2 regions of the Desulfitobacterium sp. LBE genome follow, and region 2 is predicted to be linked to the other one. Evidence: riboswitches for the same ligand, from Rfam matches in the RefSeq annotation. Region 2 holds a riboswitch; the other holds the start of a gene.
What was found. A riboswitch is a leader RNA that binds a small molecule or an ion and turns the genes downstream of it on or off. The one in region 2 is predicted to bind thiamine pyrophosphate.
Positions count from the first base shown of each region.

Region 1: it holds a riboswitch for thiamine pyrophosphate, as region 2 does, so the genes downstream of both, DESLBE_RS12525 (thiamine-binding protein) here and thiC (phosphomethylpyrimidine synthase ThiC) in region 2, are expected to answer to the same signal.

Region 1 covers NZ_VLKD01000001.1:2,623,561-2,639,067, reverse strand. Annotated here, with positions in the region: gene DESLBE_RS12550 (2-oxo acid dehydrogenase subunit E2) at 245-1,093, shown strand; gene DESLBE_RS12545 (TOBE domain-containing protein) at 1,189-1,395, shown strand; gene DESLBE_RS12540 (undecaprenyl-diphosphate phosphatase) at 1,680-2,516, shown strand; gene DESLBE_RS12535 (LemA family protein) at 2,599-3,156, shown strand; gene DESLBE_RS12530 (TPM domain-containing protein) at 3,209-3,982, shown strand; TPP riboswitch at 4,045-4,151, shown strand; gene DESLBE_RS12525 (thiamine-binding protein) at 4,262-4,558, shown strand; gene DESLBE_RS12520 (ABC transporter permease) at 4,527-5,309, shown strand; gene DESLBE_RS12515 (ABC transporter substrate-binding protein) at 5,343-6,362, shown strand; gene DESLBE_RS12510 (ABC transporter ATP-binding protein) at 6,343-7,107, shown strand; gene DESLBE_RS12505 (Crp/Fnr family transcriptional regulator) at 7,238-7,897, shown strand; gene DESLBE_RS12500 (4Fe-4S dicluster domain-containing protein) at 8,097-8,597, shown strand; gene cooS (anaerobic carbon-monoxide dehydrogenase catalytic subunit) at 8,590-10,497, shown strand; gene DESLBE_RS12490 (FAD-dependent oxidoreductase) at 10,518-11,786, shown strand; gene DESLBE_RS12485 (SDR family NAD(P)-dependent oxidoreductase) at 11,935-12,921, shown strand; gene DESLBE_RS12480 (sugar phosphate nucleotidyltransferase) at 12,941-13,630, shown strand; gene DESLBE_RS12475 (hypothetical protein) at 13,787-14,137, shown strand; gene DESLBE_RS12470 (exosporium glycoprotein BclB-related protein) at 14,159-15,507, shown strand, end outside.
Region 2 covers NZ_VLKD01000001.1:856,513-872,019, forward strand. Annotated here, with positions in the region: gene DESLBE_RS04265 (MerR family transcriptional regulator) at 1-862, opposite strand, end outside; gene DESLBE_RS04270 (M23 family metallopeptidase) at 983-1,234, opposite strand; gene thiD (bifunctional hydroxymethylpyrimidine kinase/phosphomethylpyrimidine kinase) at 1,643-2,431, opposite strand; gene DESLBE_RS04285 (MtnX-like HAD-IB family phosphatase) at 2,428-3,093, opposite strand; gene thiE (thiamine phosphate synthase) at 3,081-3,704, opposite strand; gene thiM (hydroxyethylthiazole kinase) at 3,695-4,498, opposite strand; gene thiC (phosphomethylpyrimidine synthase ThiC) at 4,619-5,917, opposite strand; TPP riboswitch at 6,008-6,120, opposite strand; gene DESLBE_RS04305 (3-deoxy-7-phosphoheptulonate synthase) at 6,188-7,216, opposite strand; gene DESLBE_RS04310 (MFS transporter) at 7,488-8,828, opposite strand; gene rimI (ribosomal protein S18-alanine N-acetyltransferase) at 8,871-10,007, opposite strand; gene DESLBE_RS04320 (L-lactate permease) at 10,243-11,820, opposite strand; gene DESLBE_RS26490 (hypothetical protein) at 11,965-12,102, opposite strand; gene DESLBE_RS04325 (4Fe-4S dicluster domain-containing protein) at 12,137-12,481, opposite strand; gene DESLBE_RS04330 (molybdopterin-dependent oxidoreductase) at 12,468-14,798, opposite strand; gene DESLBE_RS04340 (sigma 54-interacting transcriptional regulator) at 15,374-15,507, opposite strand, start outside.

The sequences.
Region 1 (15,507 bases), 1.8 Mb from region 2:
ATTTTACCTTATTTTATATCATCCCATAAAAAAGTTAAACTATCAAACTTCTTTTTCACTGTCATAAGTAATTATAAATTTTCTTAAAGAAGAGATCGGACTTTCCTAAGGTTTTAACCGGACAAATTTTATTGACTACAAATAAATAGGAAAATTTTGCATTAAGTTAATATAAAAAGAAGGGATTATCTGATCCTTAGAGAAATTTATTGAAAGGAATTAAGAAGCAAAAGGGGAGATTTGGATGCGACGAAGTGACGGGCGGCTTCTCAAGTCTTTAAGCCCTTTTGTAAGGATTATTCCCCACATTATGACCAAGCGGAATGATGCCCAAAATTTTTATAAACAAGTCGTTGCTGTTGATAAAATTGATCAGTATATCAAAGAAAAGAAAGATCAAGGGATTAGGCTCAACTACTTGCACCTATTTATTGCAGTCTATGTGCGTGTTCTCGCTCAACGCCCACAGCTGAACCGTTTTATCATGAATAATAAAATCTATACCCGATATGATATCCGCATCTCTATGGCCATTAAGCGCCTCTTAAAGGATGACGGTGAAGAGACAACAGTTAAATTCCTCTTTTCAGGTCTGGAAAGCATCGAAGAGATTGTCAAAATCGTCGATCAGACCATAGAGGAAGGTTGTGCGGCAGGAGCTGCCAATGAGGTGGATACTATTGCTCAACGTATTATGGCCTTACCTAATAGTCAAGTGAAGCTTTTAGTAGGGACGCTAAAGTGGATGGATCGGCATAATTTACTGCCGAAAAAGATTATTGAAGCCAGTCCTTTTCACACATCTCTTTTCTTTACCTATCTCAAATCCATCAATCTGGATTTTATCTACCATCATCTCTACGATTTTGGTACGACAGGGATTTTTGTCGCCTTAGGGAAGAGCAAAAAATTACCCGTAGTTGAAGAGGATCAGGTAGTGGTCAAAAAATGCTGTGAGATCGGCTATGTTTTGGACGAGCGGATTTGTGACGGACTCTACTACTCCAATTCCTTTAAATTAGTCAAGAAGTACCTGGCAAACCCTTATCTACTTGATGAAAGGCTGGAGAAGGTAGAGGAAGATGTGAACTAGAGCGCATAACTATCTGTGGATGGAGTCGGAATTTTGTTTGAAATGATTGAGAGTGTGCATACTAATTTAAATAGTAAACAAGGAGGAATTATCTAATGAAATTATCGGCTAGAAATCAATTAAAAGGCAAAATTACGGAGGTTAAAAAGGGCCCCGTGTCAACGGAAGTGGTTCTGGATATTAATGGTCAGTCAATTACAGCGAGTATAACTTCTGGTTCAGCAGAATCCTTGGGATTAAAAGTAGGTGATGACGCAATTGCCGTTATCAAAGCAAGTTCAGTCATGATTGGTCTCGAATAATCTTAAAAAGTTTCTTTGGGCAATCGGCTGATTACCTCCCAGGATAGATATAACTCTATTCTGGGAGGTAATCTTTTTAATAGGTTTTGATGAGGAATTAAGAAAAAGTTAATAAATACTTATATAATCCCTAAGGTTAGGCTAGACATAATCAGGTATAATACTATATGGATAGCGTCATGTGTCGAAGAATGAAGGGGGAATGCGGCTATCCATTCATAAACCGAATTGGTATAATGGGCGTGATGTAATTAAATCTATAGAAAATGTAATCAGGAGGAATTATGGCATTAGTAGAGATTTTTAAAGCGATTTTACTAGGTATTGTAGAAGGGATTACAGAATGGCTGCCCATCAGTAGCACGGGACATATGATATTGGTGGATGAGTTTATTAAGCTGAACATGTCCGCGGCTTTTATGGAAATGTTTTTCGTGGTCATTCAGCTGGGAGCTATTTTGGCTGTTGTGCTTTTGTATTGGAAGAAACTCAATCCCTTTACATTCGATAGAGGGGTTTCCGTCAAGCAGGAAACCATAGAAATGTGGTTCAAAATCATTGTGTCCTGTATTCCGGCCGGTGTTATCGGTCTATTGTGGGACGACGTGTTTAACGCTCTTTTTTATAACTATCAAACCGTTGCCGTTATGCTGATTATATTTGGAATTCTCTTTATTGTTATTGAGAATTACAATAAGGGGAAAAGGCCTCGGGTCAATCACTTATCACAAATTACTTACACCACGGCGTTCATGATCGGAATATTTCAATTGATTGCCGCCATATTCCCCGGAACTTCCCGTTCTGGTGCTACTATTGTAGGAGGACTTTTGCTGGGAGTATCCCGAACCGTAGCGGCTGAATTTACGTTTTTTCTCGCTATCCCCGTTATGTTTGGGGCCAGTGCACTTAAGCTTTTGAAGTTTGGTTTCAACTTTACAGGTCCGGAGTTGATGATTCTATTAATAGGAATGGTAGTGGCCTTTATAGTATCCGTAATCTCCATTAAGTTTCTAATGGGATATATCAAAAAGAATGACTTTAAGATCTTTGGCTGGTACCGTATCATCTTGGGTGTGATTGTGCTTCTGTATTTTTCAGCCAGGACTATTATAGGTTAGATTTGATCTGAAAAGCTGAATCAACTTAAGAAATGGTATAACAATAGATAGTAAGGAAAGAAATATGAATGGAGGAAGCGTTATGAAAAAGTGGCTGATTCCCGTAGGGATAATTATCATTCTGGCTATGATCCTGGGGTCTGGTTATAATAACTTAGTGACTCTTTCGGAGACTGTGGACAGCAGCTGGAGTCAGGTAGAGAACCAGCTTCAGCGCCGAGCAGATCTCATTCCGAATCTGGTCAATACCGTCAAAGGATATGCTGAACATGAAAGTGAAGTGTTTACGGATGTAGCTGACGCCAGATCCCGACTGATCGGGGCAGGCAGTGTGGGAGAGGCTGCTGAGGCGGACGCGGCGCTAAGCAGTGCTTTGAGCCGATTACTGGCTATTTCTGAAAGTTATCCTCAGTTAAAAGCTGATGCTAATTTCCGGGCGTTGCAGGATGAATTGGCAGGAACGGAAAACCGCATTGCTACAGCACGCATGGACTATAATAATGAGGTACAATCCTATAATACGAAGATAAAACGTTTCCCGGCCACGCTTTATGCGGGTATTCTTGGTTTTGATGAGCGAGAGTATTTTAAGGCTGATGCGGGTGCTCATGAAGCTCCCACCGTGGATTTTTCCAAGTAACGGCTTGTCCAGATGGCACTATCAAATAGGTTAAATGAAGGGAATGAAGCCTATGAAGAGGAAACTCCGGCTTGCCGGATTGATACTGTTCTTCCTTACTTTAGCTTTTCCTTTGCAGGCGGCTACCCCTTCGATCCCGCAGCCTACCCGTGACTTTTTCGTGCTGGATGAAGCCGATGTTCTTGACTCAAGCACCGAGAGGATTATTATCCAAAGCTCGGCGGACTTGGAGAGAAAGACCAAAGCCCAGATTGTAGTGGTTACAGTCAACGATCTGAAAGGATATGGATCGGAAGAATATGCTCTAGCCATCTTGAGAGAATGGGGGATCGGTGATGAAAAGCTAAACAACGGGTTACTGATCTTAGTATCCCCTACGGAGGGGGAGGCCAGGATAGAGGTGGGTTATGGCTTGGAAGGGGCTCTTCCCGATGCTAAAACCGGCCGAATTCAAGATGAATATATGATTCCCTATTTTCAAGAAGGGGATTATAACCAAGGCATCTTAAATGGCTATCGAGCCTTTGTTCAGGAAGTTGCTAAAGAGTATCAAGTTGTGATGGATATTGACTCTCCGCAGGCTTTGTACACTTCGTCTGATTATGGAGATGGAACCAATACCTTTGCTTCCCTGCCTCTTGGGGTTAAAATCCTAGCCTTTTTCGGCATCGTCTTCCTATTTTATATTGACCACCGTTATTTTAACGGCTTTATCTTCGGCATGATTATTGGCATGCTCATGAGAGGTGGCCGCGGTGGCGGAGGCGGAGGCTTCGGAGGCGGTGGGGGTTCCGGCGGTGGCGGAGGCAGCACACGACGTTGGTAATAACTCATTGCAAGCTTGACCTTCTTGACACCTTAAGATTAAGGTGCTATGATGCAAAAAAGAGAATAGTATTGGGGAGCTGGAAAACGGCTGAGAGGGAAACGAGTGTTTCCGACCCATTGACCTGATCTAGGTAATGCTAGCGGAGGGACTTAGGATACATGAGCTTCTGGCTCCATGTCCTGAATTGTTTGGGAAAACCTTCTGATTGCAGAAGGTTTTTTATTATGCATTACCCTCCTCAAGTGTAAAATGAAGAGGAAAGAAGGAGAAAAAGAAATGATTAATGCAAGTGTAGCTATTCAAGTATTACCGGCTGTGGAAGGACAAGAAGTGATCCGTGTGGTGGACAAGGTCATTGAATATTTAAAATCCTCAGGTCTTAATGTCTACGTAGGTCCTTTTGAAACGACTGTTGAAGGGGAATACGACCAACTTATGGAAATGGTTAAACACTGCCAGCTGATCTGCATTGAAGAAGGGGCACCCAGTGTCATGTCCTATGTAAAAATTAGCTATAAGCCGGAAGGCGGGATTTGGACCATTGATGAAAAGGTTACAAAGCATCACCAATAAGCTTTACCCAACGGCTGTACTTCTGATCTTGCTTATCTTCTGGTATCTGGTGGCTCTTCTTGAAATGGTGCCAAAATTCATGCTACCATCCCCTGGGGATGTGATTCGGGCTTTAGCAGGTTCTTTTCCTGAGCTTATGAAGCACGCCCAGATCACCTTGACGGAGGCTTTCATAGGATTAGTTCTTAGTATTCTTTTGGCTTTTTGGATTGCGCTTTTGATGGATCGTTTCGATGCTCTTTATAAAGCCTTCCATCCTATCCTGGTAATTACTCAGACTATTCCCACGGTAGCCATAGCCCCTTTGTTGGTGTTATGGCTGGGCTATGATATGGCGCCGAAGATTACGCTTGTTGTTCTGACCTGTTTTTTCCCTATGACCATTGCTCTTTTAGGTGGATTTAAATCGTCGGATCAAGACGCTATGAATCTCATGCGAGCTATGGGGGCTAAAAAGTGGCAGATCTACCGGTATATTAAGCTGCCTAATGCTCTGCCCGGCTTTTTCTCGGGTTTACGCATCTCGGTGTCCTATTCTATTGTCGGTGCAGTTATCGCTGAATGGCTGGGAGGAAACAGTGGTCTTGGTGTGTATATGACCCGGGTCAGAAAATCCTATTCTTTTGATAAAATGTTCGCGGTGATTTTTTTGATCATCATATTGAGCTTAGTGCTTATGAAATGTGTGGAGCTCTTGGAACGAAAAGCTATGCCCTGGGCACAGACCGGGGAACAGCAAAATGAAGGCTGAGGGCCCAATAGTGTTTAAGGAGAATGTTGAGATATGAAAAAGCGATGCATAGCAATTCTTATGAGCGTCTTTGTGGTTTTAGGATTAGCGGGGTGTGGTGTTCAGAACAATACGATCAACACTGGGAATGAACAGCAAGGTGCACAAGAAAATAAGAAAGTCACCTTTGTCCTGGACTGGACACCGAATACTAATCACACCGGCGTCTATGTGGCTAAAGAATTAGGCTATTTCCAAGAATCAGGTTTAGAGGTGGATATTGTACAGCCACCTGAAGGGGGAGCACTACCATTGGTAGCTGCCGGAAAAGCTGAATTTTGTGTAACCTTCCAGGAGGAACTTGCAGCTGCTCTTACCTCAGACAGTCCCCTGGATATGGTAGCCGTAGGGACTATTTTGCAGCATAATACTTCGGGAATTATCTCCTTGAAGGAAGATAACATTACCAGACCGAAGGATATGGAGAACAAGGTCTATGCCACTTGGGATTCTCCTGTGGAAAAAGCCATTATTAAACAAGTCATCGAGAAAGACGGCGGTAAATATGAGGCTATCAGAATGATTCCTAATACAGTAACAGATGTGATCTCGGCTTTGAAAACCGATGTGGACGCTATTTGGGTGTATTATGGATGGGATGGCGTGGCAACAGAGGTGAAAGGCCTGGATACCAATTATTTTGCGTTCAAAGATATTGACCCTATCTTAGACTTTTATACCCCGGTCATAGCTGCCAGTCCTCTGTATTTGGAAAAAAACCAGGACACAGCCAAATCATTTTTAGCTGCTGTAGCCAAAGGGTATGAATACGCTATAGCACATCCCGAAGAAGCCGCTGAAATTCTGGTCAAACATGCCCCGGAATTGGATCAGGAGCTTATAAAAGCCAGCCAAAAGTATTTGGCCAGGGAATATAAAGCTGAAGCAGAGCGGTGGGGATTCATCGATCAGGCCCGTTGGGATAATTTTTATGCTTGGATGGCAGATAATCAATTGATCTCCAAAAGGATTGAACCAGGACAAGGTTTTACCAATGCCTACCTACCGCAGTAAGATGGATAAGATAAAGCTTGAGACGCAAAATATCTCAAAGGGTTTTGCGGGAGAATTAACGATTAAAGACATCAATATCAGGCTCGGTGAAAAGGAGCTGGTAAGCCTCCTGGGAGTAAGCGGCATCGGCAAAAGCACTCTTTTTAATGTTATCGCCGGTGTCCTTACCCCTGATTCAGGACGAGTGCTTCTCAACGCTCAGGATATTACGGGTCAGGCCGGTAAAGTAAGCTATATGCAGCAAAAGGACTTGATGCAGCCTCATTTGACTGTGTTGGATAATGTGGCCCTCCCTCTTTTCATTCGGGGAGTAAAGAAGAGCCAAGCCCGTGAAGAGGCCTTCAGCCATTTCAAGGAGTTCGGGTTGGAAGGGGCCGAGAAGAAGTACCCCGCCCAGCTTTCCGGAGGAATGCGGCAAAGAGCGGCCTTGCTCAGAACCTATATGTTCTCTCGCGATGTAGCTCTCTTTGACGAACCTTTTTCCGCCCTGGATGCCATTACTAAGAGCTCCATGCATCGCTGGTATTTGGATCTCATGGGCCGAATCGACATGTCTGCTTTATTCATTACCCATGATATCGATGAAGCCATCCTGCTTTCCGACCGGGTGTACATTATGACCGGGCCCCCAGGAAGGATCGCCCATGAGATTATTATCGATACCCTGCGGCCCCGGGGAGAAGAATTCCGGATATCTGATGCTTTTATGGGGTACAAGAGACAGATTATTAAGTTATTAAGCTAATAGGATTTACTACCCAAGCTCTATGAAAAGTAGAGCTTGGGTGTTTTATTTTAAAGGACTTTTTAAAATTTCCTAGAAATCTTGTATGAAATCATGTCTTTGGTACACCTGTAGAAGGGATGTGGAGCCAATGTCCAACCCTAAAACAATACCAGATCTTGATCGATTTGCTTTTTTTCACGGATTACCTCCCGCTTTTCTCCAGACCTGGAAAAGAAATTTCAGTAGGATGAGCTTCACAAAGAGGCAAAGATTAGTTTTCCCCTCTTCCTGTTCGGATGTAATTTTCTTTGTTCTTTCTGGCAAGGTGAAAATTGCTTATACATCAGAGGATGGTAAGGAATTCGCTATTGCAATTCTTTCGGCAGGGGAGGTCTATAGCGAACATTCCTTAGCGTTGGCAACAGCCATCGAAAAAACAGAAGTTCTATATGTCAGTATGGCTGACTTTAAAGCTATGATGGATGAATGTCCGGAACTGGCCCGGCATTTGGTCCGCCTTCTGGGTAAAATTCTTCGCCTAACCAATGATTTGATTGTTGATTTAGCTTTTCGTGAGACCTCCTCCCGTCTGGCGCGTGTTTTTCGGCGTACCATGCAGGGTAAAAATGATAATGCTATTTACCTTACCCATGAGGAACTGGCATCTCTTAGCGGAAGTACACGCCAGACGATCAATGAAATCTTACGCCATTGGGAGCAGCAGGGGATTGTGGCTTTGCACCGGGGATATGTGGTGCTATTACTGCCTGAGCGACTATGGGAGAAGATCAGTCATGAATATTCATAATGAAGGGGCTTAGATTAAAAGGTACTGTTTCAGTACCTTTTGTATTTGCATTTGCTTCCCTAATCTGCCGCAAGCGGTATAAATAAAATATTCATATGTTTCAATTTAATGTCGCCAAGCTGACGGTAATTATCTGAATATTGTAATAGTATAGAGTTGTCAGAATTAGCTTGTGTATTTTTAGGTAAGGAGGGATAACGTGAAACAATTACTGGTACGCACAGAGCATTGTCTGGGATGTAAAAGCTGTGAATTGGCCTGTGCTGTGGCTCATTCCCGATCCAAGCAATTGTTTGCAGCAATCTTTGAGCCTGAACGCCCACAAAAAAGAGTCTTTGTGGAGACGGATGGGGAAGTGATTATGCCCCTGCAATGCCGGCAATGTTCAGACACACCTTGTGTTTATGCATGTATGGCTGGGGCCATGAGGATTGATTCTACGACCGGTTTAGTACAGGTTAAGCCGGAAAAATGTGTCGGTTGTTGGATGTGTGTTATGGTCTGTCCCTTCGGGGTTATTACGGAAGGGCCTGACCATCAGGTTGTAAAATGCGATCGTTGTCGGGAGTTAGCTTATGAACCGGCTTGTGTCTCGGCATGTCCGACTAAGGCCCTGCAATTTGTGGAAGTGGATGGATACGCAAGGGAAATACGGAAGTCTTGGATGAACCATCTTAAGGAGGTTGGTAACCATGCTTAATGTACGCAGCATTGATCCGGCGGCCCAGGATCTCTTAAAAAAGGCCCATAGGGATGGAATTGAAACCGTTTGGGATCGCTATGATAAACAACAGCCGCAGTGCGGATTTGGAAGTTTAGGAGTCTGCTGCCGTCACTGTATTCAAGGACCTTGCCGGATCGATCCCTTTGGGCAAGGCCCGGATAAAGGAATTTGCGGCGCTACAGCTGATGTGATCGTGGCTCGGAACTTGCTTCGCCAGGTGGCTGCCGGGGCCGCAGCCCATGTGGATCATGCTTATGATGCCGTGGAAGCTCTAGAGCTGGCGGCCCAAGGCAAAATCGATTATCCTATAGCAGATGCCGGAAAGTTGAAGGCGGTCGCGTCAGGATTAGGAATAGATAGTGAAGGTAAAGAACCTGGTGCGTTAGCTTTGGAAGTGGTTCGTGTAGCCTATGGAGATATGGGAAACCATCATAATCGCCCTATGAAATGGGTGAGTGCCCATGCACCAAAACAACGTCTCGAGGTATGGGAGTCTTTAGGGATCATACCCCGGAATCCGGATCGGGAAATTCGGGAGGCCATGCATCAGACCACTATGGGAATGGATGCAGATCCCGTAAACCTTCTTTTAGCGACGGCTAAACAGGGATTGGTGGATGGCTATGCCGGCCTAAAGCTGGCAACAGATATGCAGGATATTTTATTCGGAACACCGGCTCCTGTGGTGACCGAAGCCAATTTAGGAGTACTTAAAGAGGATTATGTAAACCTGATCGTTCATGGCCATGTTCCCCTTCTTTCCGAAAAAATTGTCCAGTGGGCGAAGACTCTTTCTCCTGAAGCAGAGGCAGTGGGAGCCAAAGGAGTCCAGGTGGCTGGAATCTGCTGCACAGGCAATGAAGTTCTCATGCGTCAAGGAGTTCCTTTGGCTACGAATTACCTTGCTCAAGAATTGGCTATTGTCACCGGGGCAGTGGATGCCATGGTCGTCGATGTCCAATGCATTATGCCCTCCTTGAGCCAAATCTCCTCTTGTTATCATACGGAATTGATCACCACTATGCCGATTGTGAAGATTCCTGGAGCCACTCATGTTCCTTTTGCTCTGGAAAAAGCCGATGAAGCAGCTCAGGAGATCGTTAGGAAGGCCATTGGGGCGTATGCCCGCCGGGATCCCAACAAGGTTCATATACCTGATTATCGGGCAAAGATAATTGCCGGCTTTAGCGTGGAAGCCATTGCAGGCGCTTTGGGCAAGCTGGACCCCGTTCAACCTTTAAAGCCATTAGCGGATAATATTGTTAACGGCAATATCGTTGGTGTCGTGGCTACAGTAGGCTGTAATAATGTCAAGGTGACTCAGGATATCTTTCATGTGGAGATGGTCAAAGAACTTTTGAAGAACAATGTCCTTGTCGTGGCGACCGGCTGCTCCGCCCATGCTTTGGCTAAAGCAGGGATGATGAACTCCGAGGGGACCGAAAGATATGCCGGAAATACCCTCAAAGCTGTTCTCAGGGCCATTGGAGAGGCTGCTGGTCTTGGTGCTCCACTTCCCCCGGTGTTGCACATGGGGAGTTGTGTGGATAATTCCCGCATCGGTGATTTAGTCACAGCACTAGCTAATTATCTCGGTGTGGACTCGGCCGCTTTGCCTGTGGCAGCCAGCGCCCCTGAACCCCAGCATGAAAAGGCTCTCAGCATCGGGACTTGGGCTGTGGCCATGGGAATAACTACTCATTTGGGCGTTATACCTCCTGTCCTGGGCAGCAAGCAGGTGACAGAACTCCTCACTGTAGGTCTTACAGAAGTTATCGGTGGGAAATTCTATGTAGAAACAGAACCTCAAAAAGCTGCTCTGGGGCTTATTGAGGATATTCGGAAGAAACGGCAGGCATTGGGCTTGGATCAATAAGCCTTGGGGAGGAAAAACTTATGAACTATATCATCATCGGTAACAGTGCCGCTGGGCTTTTTGCTGCAGAAGGGCTGCGAAAGGTTGATTCTCAGGGGAAGATAACAGTCCTAACGGCAGATCACTATCCTCCCTACTCCCGGTGTCTGACCACTTATTACTTAGCCGGAGATATCAGAGAAGAACAGCTCTTTCTGCGTACGACCGAGGAACTGGCGCGATTGAATCTTAATACCCATTATAGGGTCAGGGTAACAGGACTTGATCCGGAGGGGCAAAGGGTTAGTACGGCTTCCGGTGAAGTCTTCGACTATGATCGATGTCTGATAGCCACCGGAGCTTCAGCAGTCAGGCTGGATATTGCCGGAGCCGCCTTGCCTGAAGTATTTACCCTGCGTCATCTGGAAAATGCCAAAGCTATCCAAAAGTTCATTAAAAAAGGACGAAAGGCTGTTATTATCGGAGGCGGATTAGTCAGTTTAAAATCAGCCTACGCCTTACGAAAGCAAGGGATGGAAGTCCATGTGATAGTTTCCTCAGGATATATCCTATCCCAAATGCTCAATTCATCGGCAGCTGAAAGGTTGGAGGAACATCTTAAAGATCATGGTATCCATATCAGCCTCAATTCGGATGTAGCTGCCATTAAAGGAAAAGAGCATGTAGAAGCGGTTGAACTTAAATGTGGCAGGATAATTGATACGAATTTAGTAATCATAGGCAAGGGAGTTCAGCCTAATGTTGAGCCATTTCTTAACTCAGGTCTTAAAATAAACCATGGTATCCTGGTCAACGAGTATTTGGAAACCAATCTCCCCCATGTGTACGCAGCAGGGGATGTGGCAGAAACCTGGGACTTTCTTCGGGAATGTCCACGTATCAATGCCGTTTGGCCTAATGCCACGGAACAGGGGAGAGTCGCTGCTTTGAATATGGCCGGTAGAAAAACCATCTATAAGGGTTCTATGGGGATGAATTCAGTGGATTTCTTCGGTTTAAGGATTATCTCAGGGGGAGTCATTACCCCCCTCGCGCATAAGAAGGACATTGAAAATGCTCTTCCTTGGAAAGTAACAGAAGGTCAGGAGAGCTGGTCGAAGCCTTTGGCAAAGGCATCTACCTATCAATCACTGATATGGAAAGGAAATTATCTGAAAGGCTATGTTCTAATCGGGTACCCCGAGCGGGCGGGGCTCCTTACAGCGATGATTCGGACTCAAGAGCCCCTTGCTCCGGAAGTGCAAAGGAATATTGAGGCGGGAAACAGGAAAATAGTGAAGCTTAAGTAACAAAAAGAGTGACATCTGAAGATTTCGGGTGTTGCTCTTTTTCTTACTTAGAAATGTCCTTCTTGCCAATAGCTGAGTATGCAAAAAGTGTCAGATATTCGTGAATAGACATAAGATGTAGAGATACGGTAGAAGGGAGAATGGCCTAATGTGGAAAGGTAAAAAAGTTTTAGTTACAGGTGCAGGTGGCTTTATCGGCAGCCATTTAACTGAGGCTTTAGTCAAAGCAGGAGCCGATGTTCGTGTATTTATACGTTATAATTCCCGTGATGGGCGAGGAAATCTGGAAGATCTGGAGCCTTCACTCCTTAATCAAATTGAAATCATTGCTGGGGATTTGCGTGATGCTGATGTGATCGATCGGGCTGTCAAAGGAAATGATGTGGTTTTTCACTTAGCAGCTTTAGTGGGTATTCCTTACTCCTATAAAAACCCACGTGAAGTGGTTGAGACTAATATTTTTGGTACCTTTAATATTCTTATAGCAGGGCGTGATCATGAGGTAAGCCGGGTTGTAAGTACCTCTACCAGTGAAGTGTATGGTTCCGCTCAATATGTACCCATTGACGAGAATCATCCTCTCCAAGGGCAGTCTCCCTATTCTGCCAGCAAGATCGGGGCGGATAAATTAGCGGAAAGCTTTTATGCTTCCTATAATCTTCCTGTGGCCACGATTCGTCCTTTTAACTGTTACGGACCGAGACAATCAGCCCGGGCAATTATCCCCACTTTAATTACTCAGGCTCTGGCAAGTTCAGAGATTAAGCTTGGTAATCTTGAAGCCAAACGGGATTTTACCTTTGTATCCGATACCGTGGCAGGATTTATGGCGGCCGCGCTTTCACCGAAGGCAGTAGGTAGAGTTATTAATGTGGGCTCTGGTCAGGAAATCTCGATCGGTGAGCTTGCCCAAATTATCCTTGAAACAACCCAAAGCTCTGCTAAGCTGGTCATTGACCAGGAGAGGGTTCGTCCGAGCAAAAGTGAAGTCAATCGACTCTTGGCTGATAGCCGCTTAGCTAAAGAAATTATGGATTGGGAGCCTCAGGTTTCCTTGACAGAAGGAATTCTAAAAACCATGGCCTGGATCGAAAAAAATCTGGATCGTTTTCAGATAGGAAAATACCAAATCTAGCAACGAAGAAGGGGATGCGATGCAAACCATAATATTAGCTGGCGGAAGAGGATCCCGGCTGGATCCTTATAGCCGGATTTTACCCAAACCCCTTTTTCCTATAGGGGATAAGCCCATAGCAGCTATCTTAATTGAGCAGCTTAAAAAAGCTGGAACAGATGAAGTAATTATGTGCTTAGGTTATCTTTCAGATCTATTAAAGACCTATTTTCAGGACGGCAGTGAATTCGGGCTGACTATTCGTTACTCAGTAGAGTCTGAGCCTTTAGGAACAGCAGGCCCGTTAAAAGGAGTCGAGGGTTTGCAGGATAATTTTGTAGTCGTCAATGGAGATGAGTTAACCACTTTGGATTTTCGTGCCCTCTATGAGCACCATAGGGCAGTACAGGCAGATATGACCGTTGCTGTCCAGAAAAAGACCACTCACTCTTCTTTTGGTGTTCTGGAAATTCAAGATGGCCAGGTTATTGCTTATGCGGAGAAGCCAACTCTTAATTACTGGGCTAGCATGGGAATCTATGTGATCAATAAAGATATCCTTTCTTATATCCCGGACAATGAAAAATATGACATGCCCAATTTGGTTCAGTGCCTTATCCAAAATGGAGCGAAGGTCAGCAGCTATGAGAGCCAGGATCTTTGGTTTGATATCGGAACCCTAGGCGATTTAGAAAAAGCCAAAGAGCAATTGGAGAAGTTTAAGTTCTAAAAAGAGCAGGAGTTCCTTTTTCTCAAAGGTATTGAGGATTACTTCGTTATGCTCAGCATACCAGAATTAAAATTATAAACATTTTTTTCCAAAAAAGGTAACCCATAAAGGACAAGAGCCATAAGATAGAGTGAAGTTAAATTAAGGAGGTGTAACATGGCTTTTTTAACGACGGGTTTGATCGATAATACTCCTGTTTTCGGAGTTCGGCCAAGTTCCTCCCTTTCTGTTTTGGTCACGAACAATGTTGATACTTTAGAATCGGTGCTGCTGAGAGGTTATTACCTGAGTGGTAACACGAAAATATTGTATGTGGAAGAGTTGTTCAACATTGGACCGGCAGAAGTTGTGTTAAGGAACTATTTCGCAGACTTTGACGGAATTGAGTTCCAATTCATTGTCAGTTCCCAGGGTGTCAATGCGACCCTATGGGGGAAAGATGCGGAGGGAAATTTGCAGACGGCGCATAGAGTCGTCGCTCAAGAACTAGATGAATTGGATATTTGAAAAAAGTAAGGAGATGTTGGGATGGCAGAGTTAACCACCGGTTTGATAGACAATTTTCCGGTTAATGGGGTGCGCCCCTCAGTATCGGTAGCCATTAGAATTACCAATGATGGTGATTCAGTAGAGATGGTTGAAATAATAGGCTATTATCTCAATGGCCTCTTCAAAGAGGTATATGTTTTAGAAGAGCTTAGCATTATTCCCGGTGAGGTTGTGCTTAGGGAGTATTTTGCTGATTTAGATGCCTTCGAATTTGTATTCTCCACAAGCTCCGAAACGGTAGTCATATCAGTTTGGGGTAAGGATGCTGAAGGAAATTTGGTGGATGCTCATCGGGTACTCCCGGTGAGTTGGATTCACGGAGAACCGGTAATAGGAACCACCGAGAGACGACAGAGAGAGCCACAGGAGACACAGGAGCTACCGGTGCAACGGGAGCCACGGGGACGAGGGCCACAGGGAGCACAACGGGAGCCACGGGAGATACCAGGAGCAACGGGAGCCACGGAGACACGGGGCCACCGGTGCAACGGGAGCCACAGGAGACACAGGAGCCACCGGTGCAACGGGAGCTACAGGAGACACAGGAGCCACCGGTGCAACGGGAGCCACGGGGACACAGGGGCCACCGGTGCAACGGGAGTAACGGGAGACACAGGAGCCACCGGTGCAACGGGAGCCACGGGAGACACAGGAGCCACCGGAGCAACGGGAGCCACAGGAGACACCGGAGCCACCGGAGCAACGGGAGCCACAGGAGACACAGGAGCCACCGGAGCAACGGGAGCCACAGGAGACACAGGAGCCACCGGAGCAACGGGAGCCACAGGAGACACAGGAGCCACCGGAGCAACGGGAGCTACAGGAGACACAGGAGCCACCGGAGCAACGGGAGCTACAGGAGACACAGGAGCCACCGGTGCAACGGGAGCCACAGGAGATACAGGAGCCACCGGAGCAACGGGAGCCACAGGAGCCACCGGAGCAACGGGAGCCACAGGAGACACAGGGGCCACCGGTGCAACGGGAGCAACGGGAGACACAGGAGCCACCGGTGCAACGGGAGCTACAGGAGCAACCGGAGCCACAGGTGAGACCGGAGCAACCGGGGCTACTGGCGGTGGAGCCGTTATTCCGTTCTCATCAGGAGATCCCCTGGCAGTCACCACTCTTGCGGGTGGACTCGTAGGTCTGCCTGGATTGATCGGATTCGGGTCCTCCGCCCAAGCGTTGACGGTTCTGGGTGCCACTATTGATCTCAGCGGCCAGACCAATTATGCATTTTCCATGCCACGGGACGGTGTGATCACGTCACTGGCCGCATATCTCAGTGCAACAGCTGCGCTGGCGTTACTTGCCCCTTTGACCTA
Region 2 (15,507 bases):
ACTTTTTTAGCATAATGTCATTTGCGGCTTCAACTTTTTTAAGGTACTCGGCATAAGCGGGACTGAGTATTTTCATGTTAGCTATTAAAACTTCCTGATAGCCACTTTCTTTTTGAAAATTCAACATATACCTTTGAAATTTGCCTGCTTCGGAATTTTGATACTCATCAGAACTTTTAAATTCAATATACTGTTCAATTTCTTCCCGATTGCGTTCTAAGTAACCGTCTGTATCAGCAAGCATTTCATGCATTTTTCCGTTTGTTTCTTCCTCAATCTTTGCCGCATCTATCTTTTCACTGGCATTGAAAAGCGCCTCCAGAAATTCAGAAAGTTCCGCAGGCAAATACAGATCCACACGATCAAGATACTGTACAATAGCATCATAGGCATATTTTTTTTCATCCGTGTCAATTGTTCCATTCAAGAATCTGCCAAAATGCATAGATACATAAAGGCCATAGTTTCCGGGGAAAGCAAAAACCAATTTTTCTTTTATGGTGTATAAGTACTCATCAAGCGTTTGCAGATAGTCAAATTCACGATTTATATCGTAATTAGCAATCAGGCTATCCATACACTTTTGTATATCATTCAAACGCTGCATACGTAATTCCGTGATATATTTGCACTTGGCTAAAGCCGCGGGTTTATTTGAGCTGGTTAGTATCTCTGCAATATCGGCAATGCTGACGCCACATTTTCTAAGCACGGAGATCTCTTTCAGTACAGCTATATCAGCATCGCTGTAATCCCTGTATCCGTTTTCGAGTATCTGCGGATGTATCAGGTTTTTAGATTCGTAATATTCTATTGCTTTTTTGGTTAGCTTGCACTTCTCACAAACTTCTTTAATCTGCATAATCTTTCCTCCTAACACAATTCTAATTGCTCTCAAAATTATCTTAAGCCAGCCCCCAAGGGGGTAGTCAAGTGTTTTCTGATATTTGTTTGTGAGTGCAATAAAACGATACTTTCTGTTTTATGATTTGGTTTTATTCTCCACCGCTAATCCGCGGGCAATATAACAATTATCAATATCCTCATAATTTGGTGCCTGACATGGGTCTGATCGTTCGCAATTCGGTATTGGAGATTTTCTTATCGATGTAAACCGTATCGACAATCCTATGGAAGAATAAAAATTCTTTGTGTTCTGTACTTGAAAATGGAGATGCGGCTCACTTGTGTTGCCTGAATTACCGCAGCGGGCGATTGTATCACCACGCCGCACCTGCTGTCCGACCTGAACAGCGGCGCTACTCCTGAATGTTTTTCCTTGTAGGTTTGAGTCCTATCAGAGTGAAGCTATACCCCAATAAATCTACGAAAAAAGAACTTCCACTTTTCATCGTGGAAGCCCTCGAAAGGCTTGGATTTACTGGCTTTGTAAGCAATAAATCTTTTTTGCCTTTTGTTTTTGATGGAGCTAGCGGGACTCGACCCTGCGTCCTCTTATATATGCAGCAAATATCCAGATCTTGAAGATTCGATTGCTCCACCCGGCTTGTGGCGTGAAACACTTGAAGCACAATCCCCAAAGAAGCAGGGCGTATATAAAATCGTAATCGATTCCGAATTTGGAGCAAGTTTAGTATGGAAGTCCGCTATACCAAAAAGAAACCCATATAATCTTACCAGTTTACCGACAAGTCATCCGATAAAAATGATGAACCGGCCCCACCCCATGGCCTAAGGGAAAGGCCTGTTCGATAGCGCCAAAAAGATACTCTTTTGCTTTTTGAACCGTTGTTTGCAGATCATAGCCCAAGGCTAAATGGGCCGCAATGGCTGAGGAAAGGGTGCATCCGGTGCCATGGGTATGCTTTTGGTTTAAATGGGGCGCCTTAAACCAGGAAAAATCCTCTCCGTCAAAAAGGAGATCGTTGGCAGCATCTTTTAAATGTCCTCCTTTAATGAGCACACTCTCCGGACCCAACCGGTGGAGCTCCTGGGCCGCAAACTCCATTCCCTCTTCGTCGAGGGCCTCTATGCCCAGCAGACAGCAAGCTTCGGGCAGGTTGGGCGTAACCACCCGGGCCAGGGGGAGCAGTTCCCGCTTCAGGGTTTCCACAGCCTCCGGCTTGAGAAGAGCGTAACCGCTCTTCGAGATCATTACCGGATCGACCACAATATTGGGAGCCTTCCATTCTTTCAGAGATAAGGCGATTTGTGTGATGATCTCCGGGTTGGAGACCATGCCTATTTTTACCCCATGGACCGGGATATCCTTGAAAACCGCGTCGATTTGAGCTTTGACCATATCCCGGCCTATCTCGGCCACCTCATCCACCCCCAGGGTATTCTGAGCGGTCACCGCGGTTATGACGCTCATCCCATAGACCCCTAAGGCGGAAAAAGTCTTCAAGTCCGCTTGGATTCCCGCCCCGCCGCTGGAGTCGGAACCGGCAATGGTTAAAAGATTTTTCAAGTCCCTTCCTCCTCTTCCCTTCCCCAATGTTCAACTGTCTGGAGAATATCCTGAAACGATTCGAATAGCCGGGCTTCTTTGCCTACCTCCTGGCAGTGCTGATAGAGCCTGCTCCTGGCAAAGACCTTATCCGCCCTTTCCGCCGGGCAAAAATCGGAAGTCCCATCTCCGATATAGACGGATCGGCAACCGGGTTTAAGCAATTTTTCCATCAGCTGCAGTTTGCAGACCCCGCATAGATCACATTCGCCGGAGCTGTAGGGGGTTTCTACGTCAAGTTGGGGAGCAAACAGCAATGTGTTGGCATAGTAAGGCAGGTTCAATCCCTCTCTTTGCAAGAGGTACTCAATATAGAAATCATATCCGTCGCTGAGAATGATGAGGGGAAATCCTCTCTGTTCACAAAAAGCGGCAAAATCTAAAAATCCGGGATCGAACACCGCCTGCCCGATAAGCTGGCGAAAAACTTCCGGGTCATTGCTGTTAAACAGCTTAAAGGTCCGGCGGGCGCACTCCAGGGTGGAAAGCTCTTTTCTTTCCCAAAGTTCATTAATCTCCCGCCATCCTTCCCCGGCCAAGGTTTCAACGAGGACTGCACACATATCCTGAGTGACGATGGTGCCGTCAAAATCCACGAAGAAAATCCTGTTCAATTCCTCCATAAATCCATCAACCCCTTGGCGGCGGCGCAAGGATCTTCCTGGCTTAGAATGGCTGAGATCACCGAAACTCCATCAATCCCCGTCTCTTTCACCGCCCTGAGGTTTGCTGCTCCGATGCCGCCGATGCCAACAACGGGAAGACTAACGCCGGCTTTGATTTCCTTAAGCTTTGCTAAGCCGATGGCTTCTGCAGCATCCTTTTTGCTTCCCGTAGGAAATACCGGACCGGCCCCCAGATAATCCGCCCCCATTCTCTCTCCCTGGAGCGCTTCTTCCAGACTGGAAACAGAATAGCCGAGGATTTTGTCAGGGCCGATTATATTCCGGACTTTGGCCAGGGGCAGATCCTGTTGGCCCACATGCACCCCGTCGGCATCCAGGGCCAAGGCCAGGTCCACCCGATCATTGATGATCAGGGGTACTCCGAATTCCGCCGCCAGCTCTTTTACTTTCACCCCAATGTCATAAAACTCCCGGGAATTTGTCTCTTTCTCCCGCAGTTGGAGCAATGTCACCCCACCCTCCAGAGCTTTTCTTATGGATAATAAAAAATCTTTCGGCCCGACCAGGATTCGATCCGTGACCAGGTAAAGGCTATAATCTACAGCCATTGCACCCGCCCCCTTTTCTCGATCAGTGCCTCATCCACCAGGCTGAGCTGGTCGATAAGGTGAGCCCGGAATGTTCCCGGCAATTCCCCGCCGGAGGTCTCCTGAGCCAATTCTCCCGCCAGAGACATGGTCAGCAAAGCGGCAACCGTTGCTCCGAAGGCGTCTTCATAAGCTCCGCAGAAACCGGCCACCAAGGCCCCGGCCATGCAGCCGGCTCCCGTGATCCGGGTCAGCATCTCCGTGCCATTTTCGATCAAGCAGGCTCTTTGTTCATCGGCAACGATATCCACTTTCCCGGTGGCCGCCACGACGCAGCCATAAGCTCTGGCCAGGCTTTGACAAGCTTCCAGGCCATCATTCCCTTCATCCAGGGAATCCACTCCTCTGACCCGGGCTGCCAATCCGGCCAAAGCCTTGATCTCGCCCAAATTCCCTTTGATTACCGTAAAGCGGCCAAAATGCCCCAGCCTTTCAATCGTTGCTTTTTTACGGGGAATGGCTCCGCAGGCTACCGGATCAAGGATCACCGGAATCCCTTTTAAGGTTGCTCCCCGGATGGCCAGATAAGCTGCCATTTCCTGTTCCTTGGTTAAGGTTCCTAAGTTAAGATACAGGGAGCTGGCAAGCTGGCTGAACTCGAACACTTCATCCGCTGCTTCGCACATAGCCGGTGATGCTCCCACAGCCAGCAAACTATTGGCGCAGTCGTTGACCGTCACCACATTGGTAATGGCATGGACCAGGGGGGTTTTTTGTTTGAGGGCTTGAAGAGCTTCTGTTAATTTTTCTTTCATGATCCTATCCCTTCTTTTCCTTTAAAATTTTATCATTTAATTCCCGTAAAATTAATTCCCGTTAAATTGATTTCCTAAGTTTGAGAGCTTTTTGTCTTACCTAAGTAAGATCAGCGTTTTTTAGCAGCCTTTAAAAGGTGTCCCCATATAGTCGCTGATTAATTGATAGGCGCAGAATTTTCCGCACATGGTGCAGCGCTCCTGGCTGTCTTCATTTTTGGCTTTTCGCATTCGCCCCGCTTTTTCCGGATCAATGGACAGCTGGATTTGTTTTGGCCAATCCAAGGCTTTGCGGGCTTTGGCCATTTCCAGATCCCATTCCCAGGCTCCTTTAATGCCTTTAACCAGATCGGCTGCATGAGCTGCGATGCGGGCAGCGATCACCCCTTCTTTGACATCCTCCTCCGTAGGCAAACCAAGATGCTCCGCAGGGGTGACATAGCAGAGGAAGTCCGCACCGCTGGAAGCTGCGATAGCTCCGCCAATAGCTGATGTAATATGATCATATCCCGGAGCCACATCGGTGACCAAAGGGCCTAAGACATAGAAAGGAGCATTATGGCAGAGGGTTTTTGCCAACTGCATATTCGTTTCAATCTGATGGAGAGGAACATGTCCAGGGCCTTCGACCATAACCTGCACCCCTGCTTCCTGAGCCCGTTTGACTAAGCTTCCCAGAGTGATCAGTTCTTTAATTTGGGGGCCGTCTGTGGCGTCGGCTAAGCAACCTGGCCGGAGGCCATCTCCCAGACTCAGAGTAACATCATAGTGCAAAGCGATGTTTAACAGGCGGTCGTACTGCTCGAAAAGGGGGTTTTGTCGCTGATGATGCAGCATCCAGGCGGTAATAAAGGACCCTCCCCGAGAGACGATATCCATCACCCGTCCCTGTTCCCGGAGTTCCTGAATGACCTCTAAGGTTACGCCACAGTGAACCGTGATAAAATCAGCTCCGTCCCGGCAGTGTTTCTCGATCCCGGCGAAGATTTCGTCATCCGTCATTTCCACTAAGCCCCGGCCGGCCTTGTGAGTATCCACCATAACCTGGTATAAAGGCACCGTTCCCACCATGACCGGACTATCCTGGATAATCCTGCTTCTGATCTCATCAATATCTCCGCCTGTACTTAAATCCATGATGGAATGGACACCGGCCGCCACAGCAATCTCCAGTTTGCTCAGCTCAGGGGCTAGCTCCGGATAGGCATCGGAGGTTCCGATGTTGGCGTTCACTTTCGTAGACAGACCCTTGCCGACTGCCATGGGACGAAGTCCCTGATGGTTGATGTTGCAGGGTAAAACCGCTTCCCCTATGGCGATCTTCTGCCTCAGTTCCTCCCCGGTAATTCCCTCCAATTCAGCTGCTTGGACCATTTCCGGAGTAATGATTCCTTTTCTTGCTTCTTGCAGTTGAGTCAATGAAACCACACCTTCCTTAATATAAATAAAGATATAAAAAAAGGCGGATATAAAAAATACAGACCGGGTAGGTCTGTATTCTAATAAACATATCGTTATTATCCACCTTCCCTACGCTGGCATTACCCAGATCAGGTTAAGGGTCAAAGGATTCTTGGGTCCTTTATCTCAGCCGACCTTATTCGGCCCCCCTAGTGATTATGCAGTTACAATTATTGGCACCTAAAGTATATCACATGTTATACGGAATTAAAAGAGAACCGGCTGATTTTAGACATTTTCAGCTATAGAGTAAATCAACTTCTCCGTGCTCTCCCAGCCTAAGCAAGCATCCGTAATGGATTTTCCATAGATGTTTTCCCCGATGCCCTGCCGGCCTTCCTCCAGATAGCTCTCGATCATCAGCCCTTTGATCATTTTCTTCAGCAGGGAATCATACCTACGGCTGTACAGCACCTCGCCGGAAATACGGGGCTGCTCATAAAAGCACTTCATGGAGTTGGCATGATTCACATCCACGATAATGGCCGGATTAACCAATTCCAGTCTTTCATATTCCCGAGCGGTCCGAATCAGGTCTTCAAAATGATAATTGGGGATATTTTCACCATTGGCATTCACAGCCCCTCTTAACACGGCGTGAGCATAAGGGTTCCCAGTGGTTTCAACTTCCCAGCCATTGTAGATGAAAGAATGATTGCTGTGTGCTGCAATCAATGAATTAAACATCACGGTCATATCGCCGCTGGTGGGGTTTTTCATGCCCACCGGAAGTTCAACACCGCTGACCGTAAGACGATGCTGTTGATTTTCCACGGAACGGGCTCCGATGGCCACGTAACCCAGGACATCGGCAAGATAGCTGTAATTCTCCGGATAGAGCATCTCGTCAGCAGCCGGCATCCCAAATTCCGATATGGCGCGGATATGCAGGCGGCGAATGGCTTTAATCCCCTCGCACATATCCGGGGCCTTTTCCGGGTCCGGCTGATGAACCATCCCTTTATACCCTTCCCCTGTGGTCCGGGGTTTGTTGGTATAGATCCGGGGCACGATGAGGAGGGTATCCTTGACCTTTTCCTGGACTTTGGCCAATCGTTCAATATACTCACAAACGGGATCTTCATGATCGGCGGAGCAAGGACCGACAATCAATAAGAACCGTTGATCTTCATTGGTCAGGATCTTCTTCATCTCGTCCACCCGTTTGTCCCGGAGCTCAGCCACTTCTTTGCTTAAAGGCAAATGGGCAATAATTTCTTCCGCCGGCGGTAATTTCTTGATAAAATTCATACTCATAGATCAACACCTCTACTCTTCTCCATATATGGCAAACTGATATAGTTACAAGTATAAATCTACCCTATAAAAATCGCAAGAAAAAAACTCCTTATATATAACAATTCTTTTGGGTTTATTGTTATACTTTTTAAGCAACCAGCAAACGGTTGAGCAGTCATAAAAATCTGACGGGCATAACATCGCCCGCCAGATCGCTGCTTTCTGCAGTTTCCTTATCCTGATTTAATTGAATCAACATAAATCTCTTGGCTGACAATTAAAAGCCGGTTTACACTGCATGATTCGTTAGCTTTACACTTTTTTCTTTTCCTCCAAAATCTTTCCGGTAAAGGACAATAGAACAAATGACGCCTAAACAGATCATGATCACCTGAAGCCAAAGGGTTACTTGAAATGCATATACGGGATATGGCTTTATCCCATCAGAAACGGCATTGATGATAATTCCCCAAATCTGTTGAAAAAGTCCTGCTCCAAAAATCCAGGCAAAGCTGTTCACGATTCCCATCGCAGTCCCTAAACGGGATGTGGGCATGACTTCACGAATATAAATAAATGTGGTGGAGATGACCAGCATCTGTAATGCCCCCATTAAGAAATTAAAAAAGCTTAACTCTGTAATGCTTATGGTTGCCGGCTGCAAAGCAATCCATAACCAGTTAAACAAAAACAAAATACAACCCAATACCATGGTTTTCTTGGAGCCAATCTTTCTGACCACGGCACCGCTTAGGATACATCCTGCAAAGAGCCCCCATGCGTACCAGGACAGAATATCCCCACTGGCCTCCTTGGATAATGCCAGGGCATCGGTCAGATAGATGCCTTCCCACATGGAGCCGAAAGTCTGGGAACTGGAGTTCACACCGAGAGACAGTAAACCGATTAACCATAAGACGGGCATTTTGAGCACGGCAGTAAAGGGAACCTTTTCTTGCCCGGCTTCTTCACTTATGGCGGCAACCACTGCAGTTTCCCCATGGAGTTCATCCGGTGTAAGCAACCCTCGTTCCGCCGGCTTATCTCTCAATAAGATATACGTTACCACAGCCAATATCAAGGAAAAAACTGCTATGCCGAATAAAGCTGTTCTCCAGCCCGCAAAACTCATTAATGTGCGTAGCGGCGCTGTGCCCAGGACGCTGCCCAAAGAACCCAGTCCCATAAATATTCCCCAAAGCATTGGATATTGACGGGTCGTAAACCAAGCAGAGATTATTTTTGCCCCACCGATCAAAAAACCGGACACGGCTACTGCCAGAAGGATTCTGCCGATAATCAATACTGTAAAATTTTCAGCGAGGCTGAAGACCAGTGAGCCGATTGCCGCTATCATAAGAATTGCCGTCAGTCCCCGGCGGGCGCCTAAACTATCCAGCATAGTGCCTACCGGGGCTTGAGCAAAGGCATAGATCCAGGTAAAGGCCATGCCCATGAAGCCGAAGGCAACCGCACCCAGGGAAAGGTCTGCCATTAAATCGGGTCCCATAATAGCCGGCGTAATCCGATGGAACAAAGTAAGCATATAGCATAAAACGCAAATGACATACATGGGCCATTGTAAAATTTTCAATTTGCGAAGCATAGAACTTCTCTTGGAATTGTCCATTCAATTCCCTCACTTTCTAAACGGTACGGATAGTGACCTTCACTACGGACAATTAAGCTCCAAAGTCATCACCATAGCATCTTCAGGCGGATCGGTGTAATATTCTTGCTTGGTAGCTCCGGGCAAGAATCCTAGCTTCTTATAGAAGCTGCAGGCAAGTGTATTTGAGGAGCGGATTTCCAAATTTAAGCGCTTCACCCCACGGGGTTTCATCCATTCCAGCACTTGCCTGATAAGATATGAGCCATGCCCTTTGGCCCGTAAGTCAGGATGTATAGCTAATCTTGTGATATACCCTTCATCGAAAATCAGCCATACGCCCAGATACCCCAGAAGTATGCCATAGGAATACAGGCAAAAGTAGTAAGCATCTTCGTTATGCCTGAGTTCTGTTACAAAGGCTAAAGGCGACCATGGCGAGGGAAAGGATCTTAGTTCGATTTTCATCACATCTTTGAGATCCTCTTCACACATCATGCGCATGATTAAAGGACCATGGGCAGATAATTCTCTTGCCTTGGTTTTTTCCTGGGTTTTATACAGTGGAAAAAATTCTTCGTCGGGACCTGACTCCAGCCATTGATGCCAAACTGCTTGAACGCTGTATAGTCCGTAATGCCATTGATAATAACCCGGAAGACTCTTCTCCTTATTTTTTAAATACTCTGCAGCAGGCAGGGAATCCCCACTAATCAAAATTCGGTTGTCTTCCAACTCCACTTCTTTCCTTAGCTCTTCAGTGGTCAGAATATGGGGCTCCTCCAAACACACCGGAATCTGCCGGCAGGAATCCCATTGATAGCTGGCTTTAAACCACAGAGATTGAGCTAGATTTTGGATGACCGCCAGCCCCTTTTCACAATCCTGAGCCGCCCACCCTAACATATCCAAAGACCAAACACTGATCAAAGGGATTTTCAATTCAGTGACCAGAAGATGCAGCTTTTTACCCACTTCTGATTCCCCCACTTCTGGTGAATAAGCGGCTTTCACAATACCTGCAAAGTCCATATCCGTCAGCTGTGAACCCAATCCATGCAGCAATCCTGCCAAGAGCGTTTTAAAATCCACCGTGGGAGCCTGGTAAAGAGAAATTTGTGTTTCTCCCAACAGTTTTCCATTCTCGCCCAAGGCAATCGTCAGCATTTGCGCGGTCTTCATGATTGTGCAATATTTCATCGATTGCTCCTTACCACTGTAATTTCCGGTCCGGTCAACCGGGCCCCACACTTTTTACACTTAGGGTCGATTGAATCGGGAATAGTGTGTTTACCACAATGGGTGCATTTAACCGGCTTGGGCATAGGGGGCTTGCACCGTCCGCAATAGGGATTGCAGATCCAACATGTCAAAAGCATTTCTCACCCACTTTCCTGGCTAAAAACCAAAGCAATTGAAGTCAAGGGCGTGTGTTCTATATAAATTTACTGAACACAAAGCACAATAGGGAGGCAACAATGATCATACCTAAACAGATTGGGAAAACCTTTCTGATCACGGCTTGCTCTTCCCCTACTGCATCAATGACGGCAGCCGCATTTTGAAGTTTTCCGGGAGAAATTACGCTGGCCAGCCCGGCTCCGATCCCAGTGGCGGCTGCCACCACTAAAGGATTCAGGAAGAGTTCCTTAGCAGCAATAAAGTTGTATTTGGCAAACATCCCCAGGGCGGCAGCTTCACTGGATGTAACAAACCCGCCAAAAAGACCAAGGGGTGCGACAATTAATGGATAAACCCAGCCGAAGATCCTTGCCGATTCGAGGGCCAGAACGGAAACCATATTATGCATGGCATCCGTAACCTGCCAAACCTCTCCAACAGGCTGTAACCCTGTGTTGTTCATCAATAAGCCAAGGGCAAAGAAAACAGTCAGGGAGATCAGAGGTTTCGGTGCCCGCTTGCCAAACTTGCTCAGACTTCCCTTAATTTGGGTGCCGGTTGGCTTCAACCAGATGGCGGAAACGATTGTGCCGACCAAAACCCAAAAATAAGCGTTCCAAAATACCCGGAGGTAAATCTTCTGACCAGGAATGATTTGAACCGGCATTCCTAAGCGGAGGGTTAAGAAATCATGAACAGGCTGATAGAAATTAACAAAAAATAAAAGGCTAATCGTCAGGAGCCAAGGCGAAAAGGCAGCCAATAAACTTCTTTCTTTCTCGACCTGTAAATCCTCATCGTTAAGAACACTGCGATCAAGAATTTTATAGCCCTTTACTTTGAGATACAGGCATTCAACCAGGATCACCAGGACTCCGGCAATCACCCCGGTTAAGACGATGCCTGGATGAAGGGCTGGCACATAGGCTATGGCGACCGCTGTTAAACCGGCGATCAAACCGCCTGACAGCGCCGGGAAGAATCCTGCCCCCATCAGCTCAGTTCCTCCCACCAAATACAGCATGGCAAAGGCGATTAAGGTGGAGATGATCGGCAGATAGAGAGCAAATATTTGCGACGCTTCAATCAGGGAGACTCCTGTTATATCGGAAAAAGCGACAAGTGGGGCACCAAGCATGGAGTAAGTGCAAAGGGCGTCAAAGCCAAGGGCCGGTAGAGCAATGGCCATAAAGTTGGAATACCCTAAGCCTCTTAAGACGGGAGGCAAAACCGCCACCGGTGTTGCACCGGCAGAAACCAAGGTGGTGCCGGCGCCAAGGTTGATGATCATGATTTGGGAAGCCTTATTTGTTATAGCTACCGTCTTTAAGAAAGTACAAATTCTCCTTAGCGCACCGGTCTCCTCCATAAAACAAATTTGCAGTAAAGTAGCGGCACACACGATAGTGACCGGAAATGATTGGACGACGCCTGCCAGGCTGGCCCTGATGCTGACCGCCAGAGAAGTTGAGAAGAAGGCCAGAGCAATCATAACGCACAGAGCCCAGCCGATCAGTGAAGCAATATGAACAGGCGTATTTCTCCAGGCAATCAGAAGAAAAATGACGATGATGGGAAGTAAGGTCATGATACTTAGAAAACCCATGCCCATTTTGTTTTCCTCTCTTTTCACCATTGAATTCACTTTTTGTGAAAGTCATAACTTCTTCAGTCACAGTGAGCTGTTGGAATAATCAACGGGGAGGATCAAGATCCCCATGAACCACAGGGATCCTGACCCTAACCTATTGTAAGTCTACTTCTTAGGTTTTTCTGCTCCGCACTTTTTACATGCCGGCTCTTTGGTGGAGTTGAAGGTTTCACATTGACTGCATTTCCAGATCAATTTTTCGGTCGGCGGCGGTCTGAAACCACCTTTTTCCTGACGACTCATTGAAAAAAGACCTCCTTTTTGTGTAAGCTATACTTTACCTTGAAAATAAAACCATGTTTGGCTTTTCAACCAGCTTTTTGGATAGTTCTTCAAGGGTCCCGTAGTACATGATTCCTGACTGACAATGATGGACACAAGTCGGCAACCTGCCTTCCTTCACCCTGTCTTCACAGAGATTGCATAACTCTGTGGGTAAAGGCAAATAGGTCCAGGACCATTTGCCGTAAACATTTTCCCGGGGTCCGTCTTCCAATACTTTGATGCCAAATTGTCCCACAGGTAACCCTAATTCCTTTTTGCAGGCTACCTCACAGGTATGACAATTGGTACAATATTCATAATCGATGAGAATCCCGTATTGAGCATTATCTTTTGACATAGCCAAACCCCCCTAACCTTGTCACAATTTCAGTGGGCGTTACTTGATCATTCTCAGGCTCAACCTTGTAAACCTTGCAGATCGTGGATTTATAAGGAGCACCATAATGGGTCGGACCATGGACTCCCATGGTGGTTAAGTTGTTCGAGTTACTGTCAAATACTCCAAACAAGACCGGCTCCGCACCTTCCTTTTCGGGAAACCACCAGCCATGACGCGCCCTGACCACTTTGGGATCCAGCCCATAATTAAATTTAACCTGCTGTTTGCATTTACCCCGTTTATTTTCAATCCAGGCCCAATCACCTTCCTGGAGACCGAGTTTTTGCGCCGTTTCCGGATTAATGTCCATCTCAGGCTGGGGATGAACTTCCCGCATCGTGGGGAGCTGGCGGTGTTCAGAGTGGAACAGCCCAATCTGCCGGTGTCCTGTGGTCAGAATGAAGGGATACTCCTTCATGAGTTCAGGAGTGGAGTAAGGCCCTTCATAGGGCTCCATATGGTGGGGCAGCGGATCAAATCCCCAAACATCAAACAAAGGCGAAGAAACTTCATATAACCCTGTCGCAGTAACAAAGCCCGGCTGCCCGTCCTGGCGCAACAGGCCTTTTTCATATTTCTTGTAGGTATGGTTCCAGTCCCACCAGTCATAGACTTTATGGGTCAATGCTTCAAAGTCATAGTCCACACCGTTGCCATCATCGTAGAGCATATCGGTGAGCAGATCACGAACGTCTTTGTACTTGTTAAAGTATTCAGGATTGATCCGCTTGCCCAGATCCAGCACGATCTGTTCATCGGCTTTGCTCTCAAAATAGGGTTCGGCTGCTTTGGTAATGGTTCTTAAAGGCTGCCACCAGGATCGGTAGCTATCGCGTTCCACGCTCATGGCTGCCGGCAGGACTAAGTCGGCAAAGGCCACTGCAGTAGGTGTCATATAGTAATCGACCACAACCGTATAAGGCACGTTCTTCCAGGCCGCATAAACTCTGGGCGCTTCACCGGCCATATTGGCGATAGGATTGCTGCCGTGAACCCATAGCATTTGAACAGGGTAAGGTTTGCCGGATTCCATGGTCTCCAGAAGTTTATCAGGCGGAATAAACGGTGTATATCCGGATTCGTGGATGGCAGATTCATAAGTTCCAATCCGTTTTTGCAGCATTTCTTCAGAAATGCATTCAAGGCCGCAGCCATATTTTTTCGAACTGTTATAAGCATAGCGAAGGAGAATATTGCCGCCGGGAACATCCAGGTTTCCTGTAATTGCGACCATATCCGAAATGGCTGCAGAGGCTTCCATACCGGCAATTTGCATGTCGATGGCCAGACCCCATTGAATTCCTGCGGGTTTGGCTTTAGCATACATACGAGCGGCTTCTATGATTTGCTCTTTAGGAATCCAGGTAATTTCCGCTGCTTTTTCCACAGAATATTCCTGAACCCGCTCGACCAGTTCATCAAAGCCGTAAGTCCACTGCTCCACAAAATCATGGTCATAAAGGTCTTCGTTGATGATGACATTGAGGAAACCCAGAGCCAAGGCACAATCGGTACCGGGCCGGATTTTCAACCATAGATCGGCTTTAGCTGCCAGCCAAGTCAAGGCGGGGTCAATCACAATCAGTTTGGTGCCCAGTTTCATTAAATCAACCAGCCAGTGTCCGACAAAGCCGTCCCCATTGGAGGCTAAGGGCTCATTCCCCCAGACGACAACGACTTCCGGTACTTTCCATTCAGGGTTGTCATAACGCAAAGGATGAAACTGGGAAGCATCGAGAACCCAGCAGTCTCCCTGCTTAATCAGGTTGGCTGTCATCCGGGGCTGGTAGCAGGAATCGGCGCTGAGGAAGCCAAAGGAAAGGTTAGGGCTGCCAAATACGGCGCGGGTAATCATCGCCGGCTGCCACATACAATTGCGGCCGGTTCCGACTAAAGATACGATGCCTTGGGGACCTGTTTTCTGTGAGATTTCTTTATGCTTTGCTTCAATCCAGTCGTAAGCTTCATCCCAGGAAACCCGTTTCCATTTATTCTCGCCTTTTTTCCCAACTCTCATGAGGGGCCATTTCAGGCGATCGTTGTTGTAGATTTGTTCCACCATGTTAATACAGCGCAGGCATAGTCTGCCTTGGTTATAGCTGAAATTGGGATCACCTTCGATTTTTTCCAATTTACCGTCTTTGGTGTAGCAGAGAACACCGCAGCCGTTGTGACAACCGGGTCCTGTCCAGACCGAGGTGCGGGTGACTTCATATTCCCCTTCTTGCCAGCGCCAATCCTCTTTGTAAAGATCCTTGCTATACTTGTTAATCATGAACTGTTTTTCCCTCCTTAATTTTTATATAAAGATGTGTGATAAAAATGGCTCGATAGAAACACCTCCTTCATTTAATATTTGCGGCATTATTCTTTATTGGAGTCAGGTTTTTCAGGCTTTTGAGGAGCTCTTTGCGGCGCTCTTTGTGGCCCGGCCGGACCCGCAGCGCTCTCTTCCGGCTCAGGTTCAGGCAGCTCTGCCCCACACTTTTTACATATTTTATTGGTTGGTGGATTAAAGACATTGCACTGCGGACATCTGGTCATCAGCTTAGTAAAGGTTGGGGGTCGGAAACACATTTTCTGATTCCTCCTTTGCTCTTAAGATTTGGTTTTGATACTTTGTACATTGTGATATATTGCATTTTCCGTGCCAGGTTCGCAAAGGCCTTGGTTGGGCTATTTCAAGCAAACCACCTCATCCTTAAGGAATTGCAAACCGACTGATTTTAAGAAACACCGTTTGCTTTCGAGAAAGAGGAGCCAATACAAAAAACTCTATAAACGGCAAAAAGGGCTTCTCCCTGCACTCAGCTGTTCAGGAGAAGCCCTTATCTTGAGATTACTGTTCAGTTAATCAGAATTCTTGAATGTTCCCATATCTATATTAAGCTCTTTTGCTTTGCGATACAGTGTTGACTTAGCCATTCCTAATAGTTCAGAAGCTTTGGTAATATTGTTTCTGGTTTTATAGAGGGCGTTTTCAA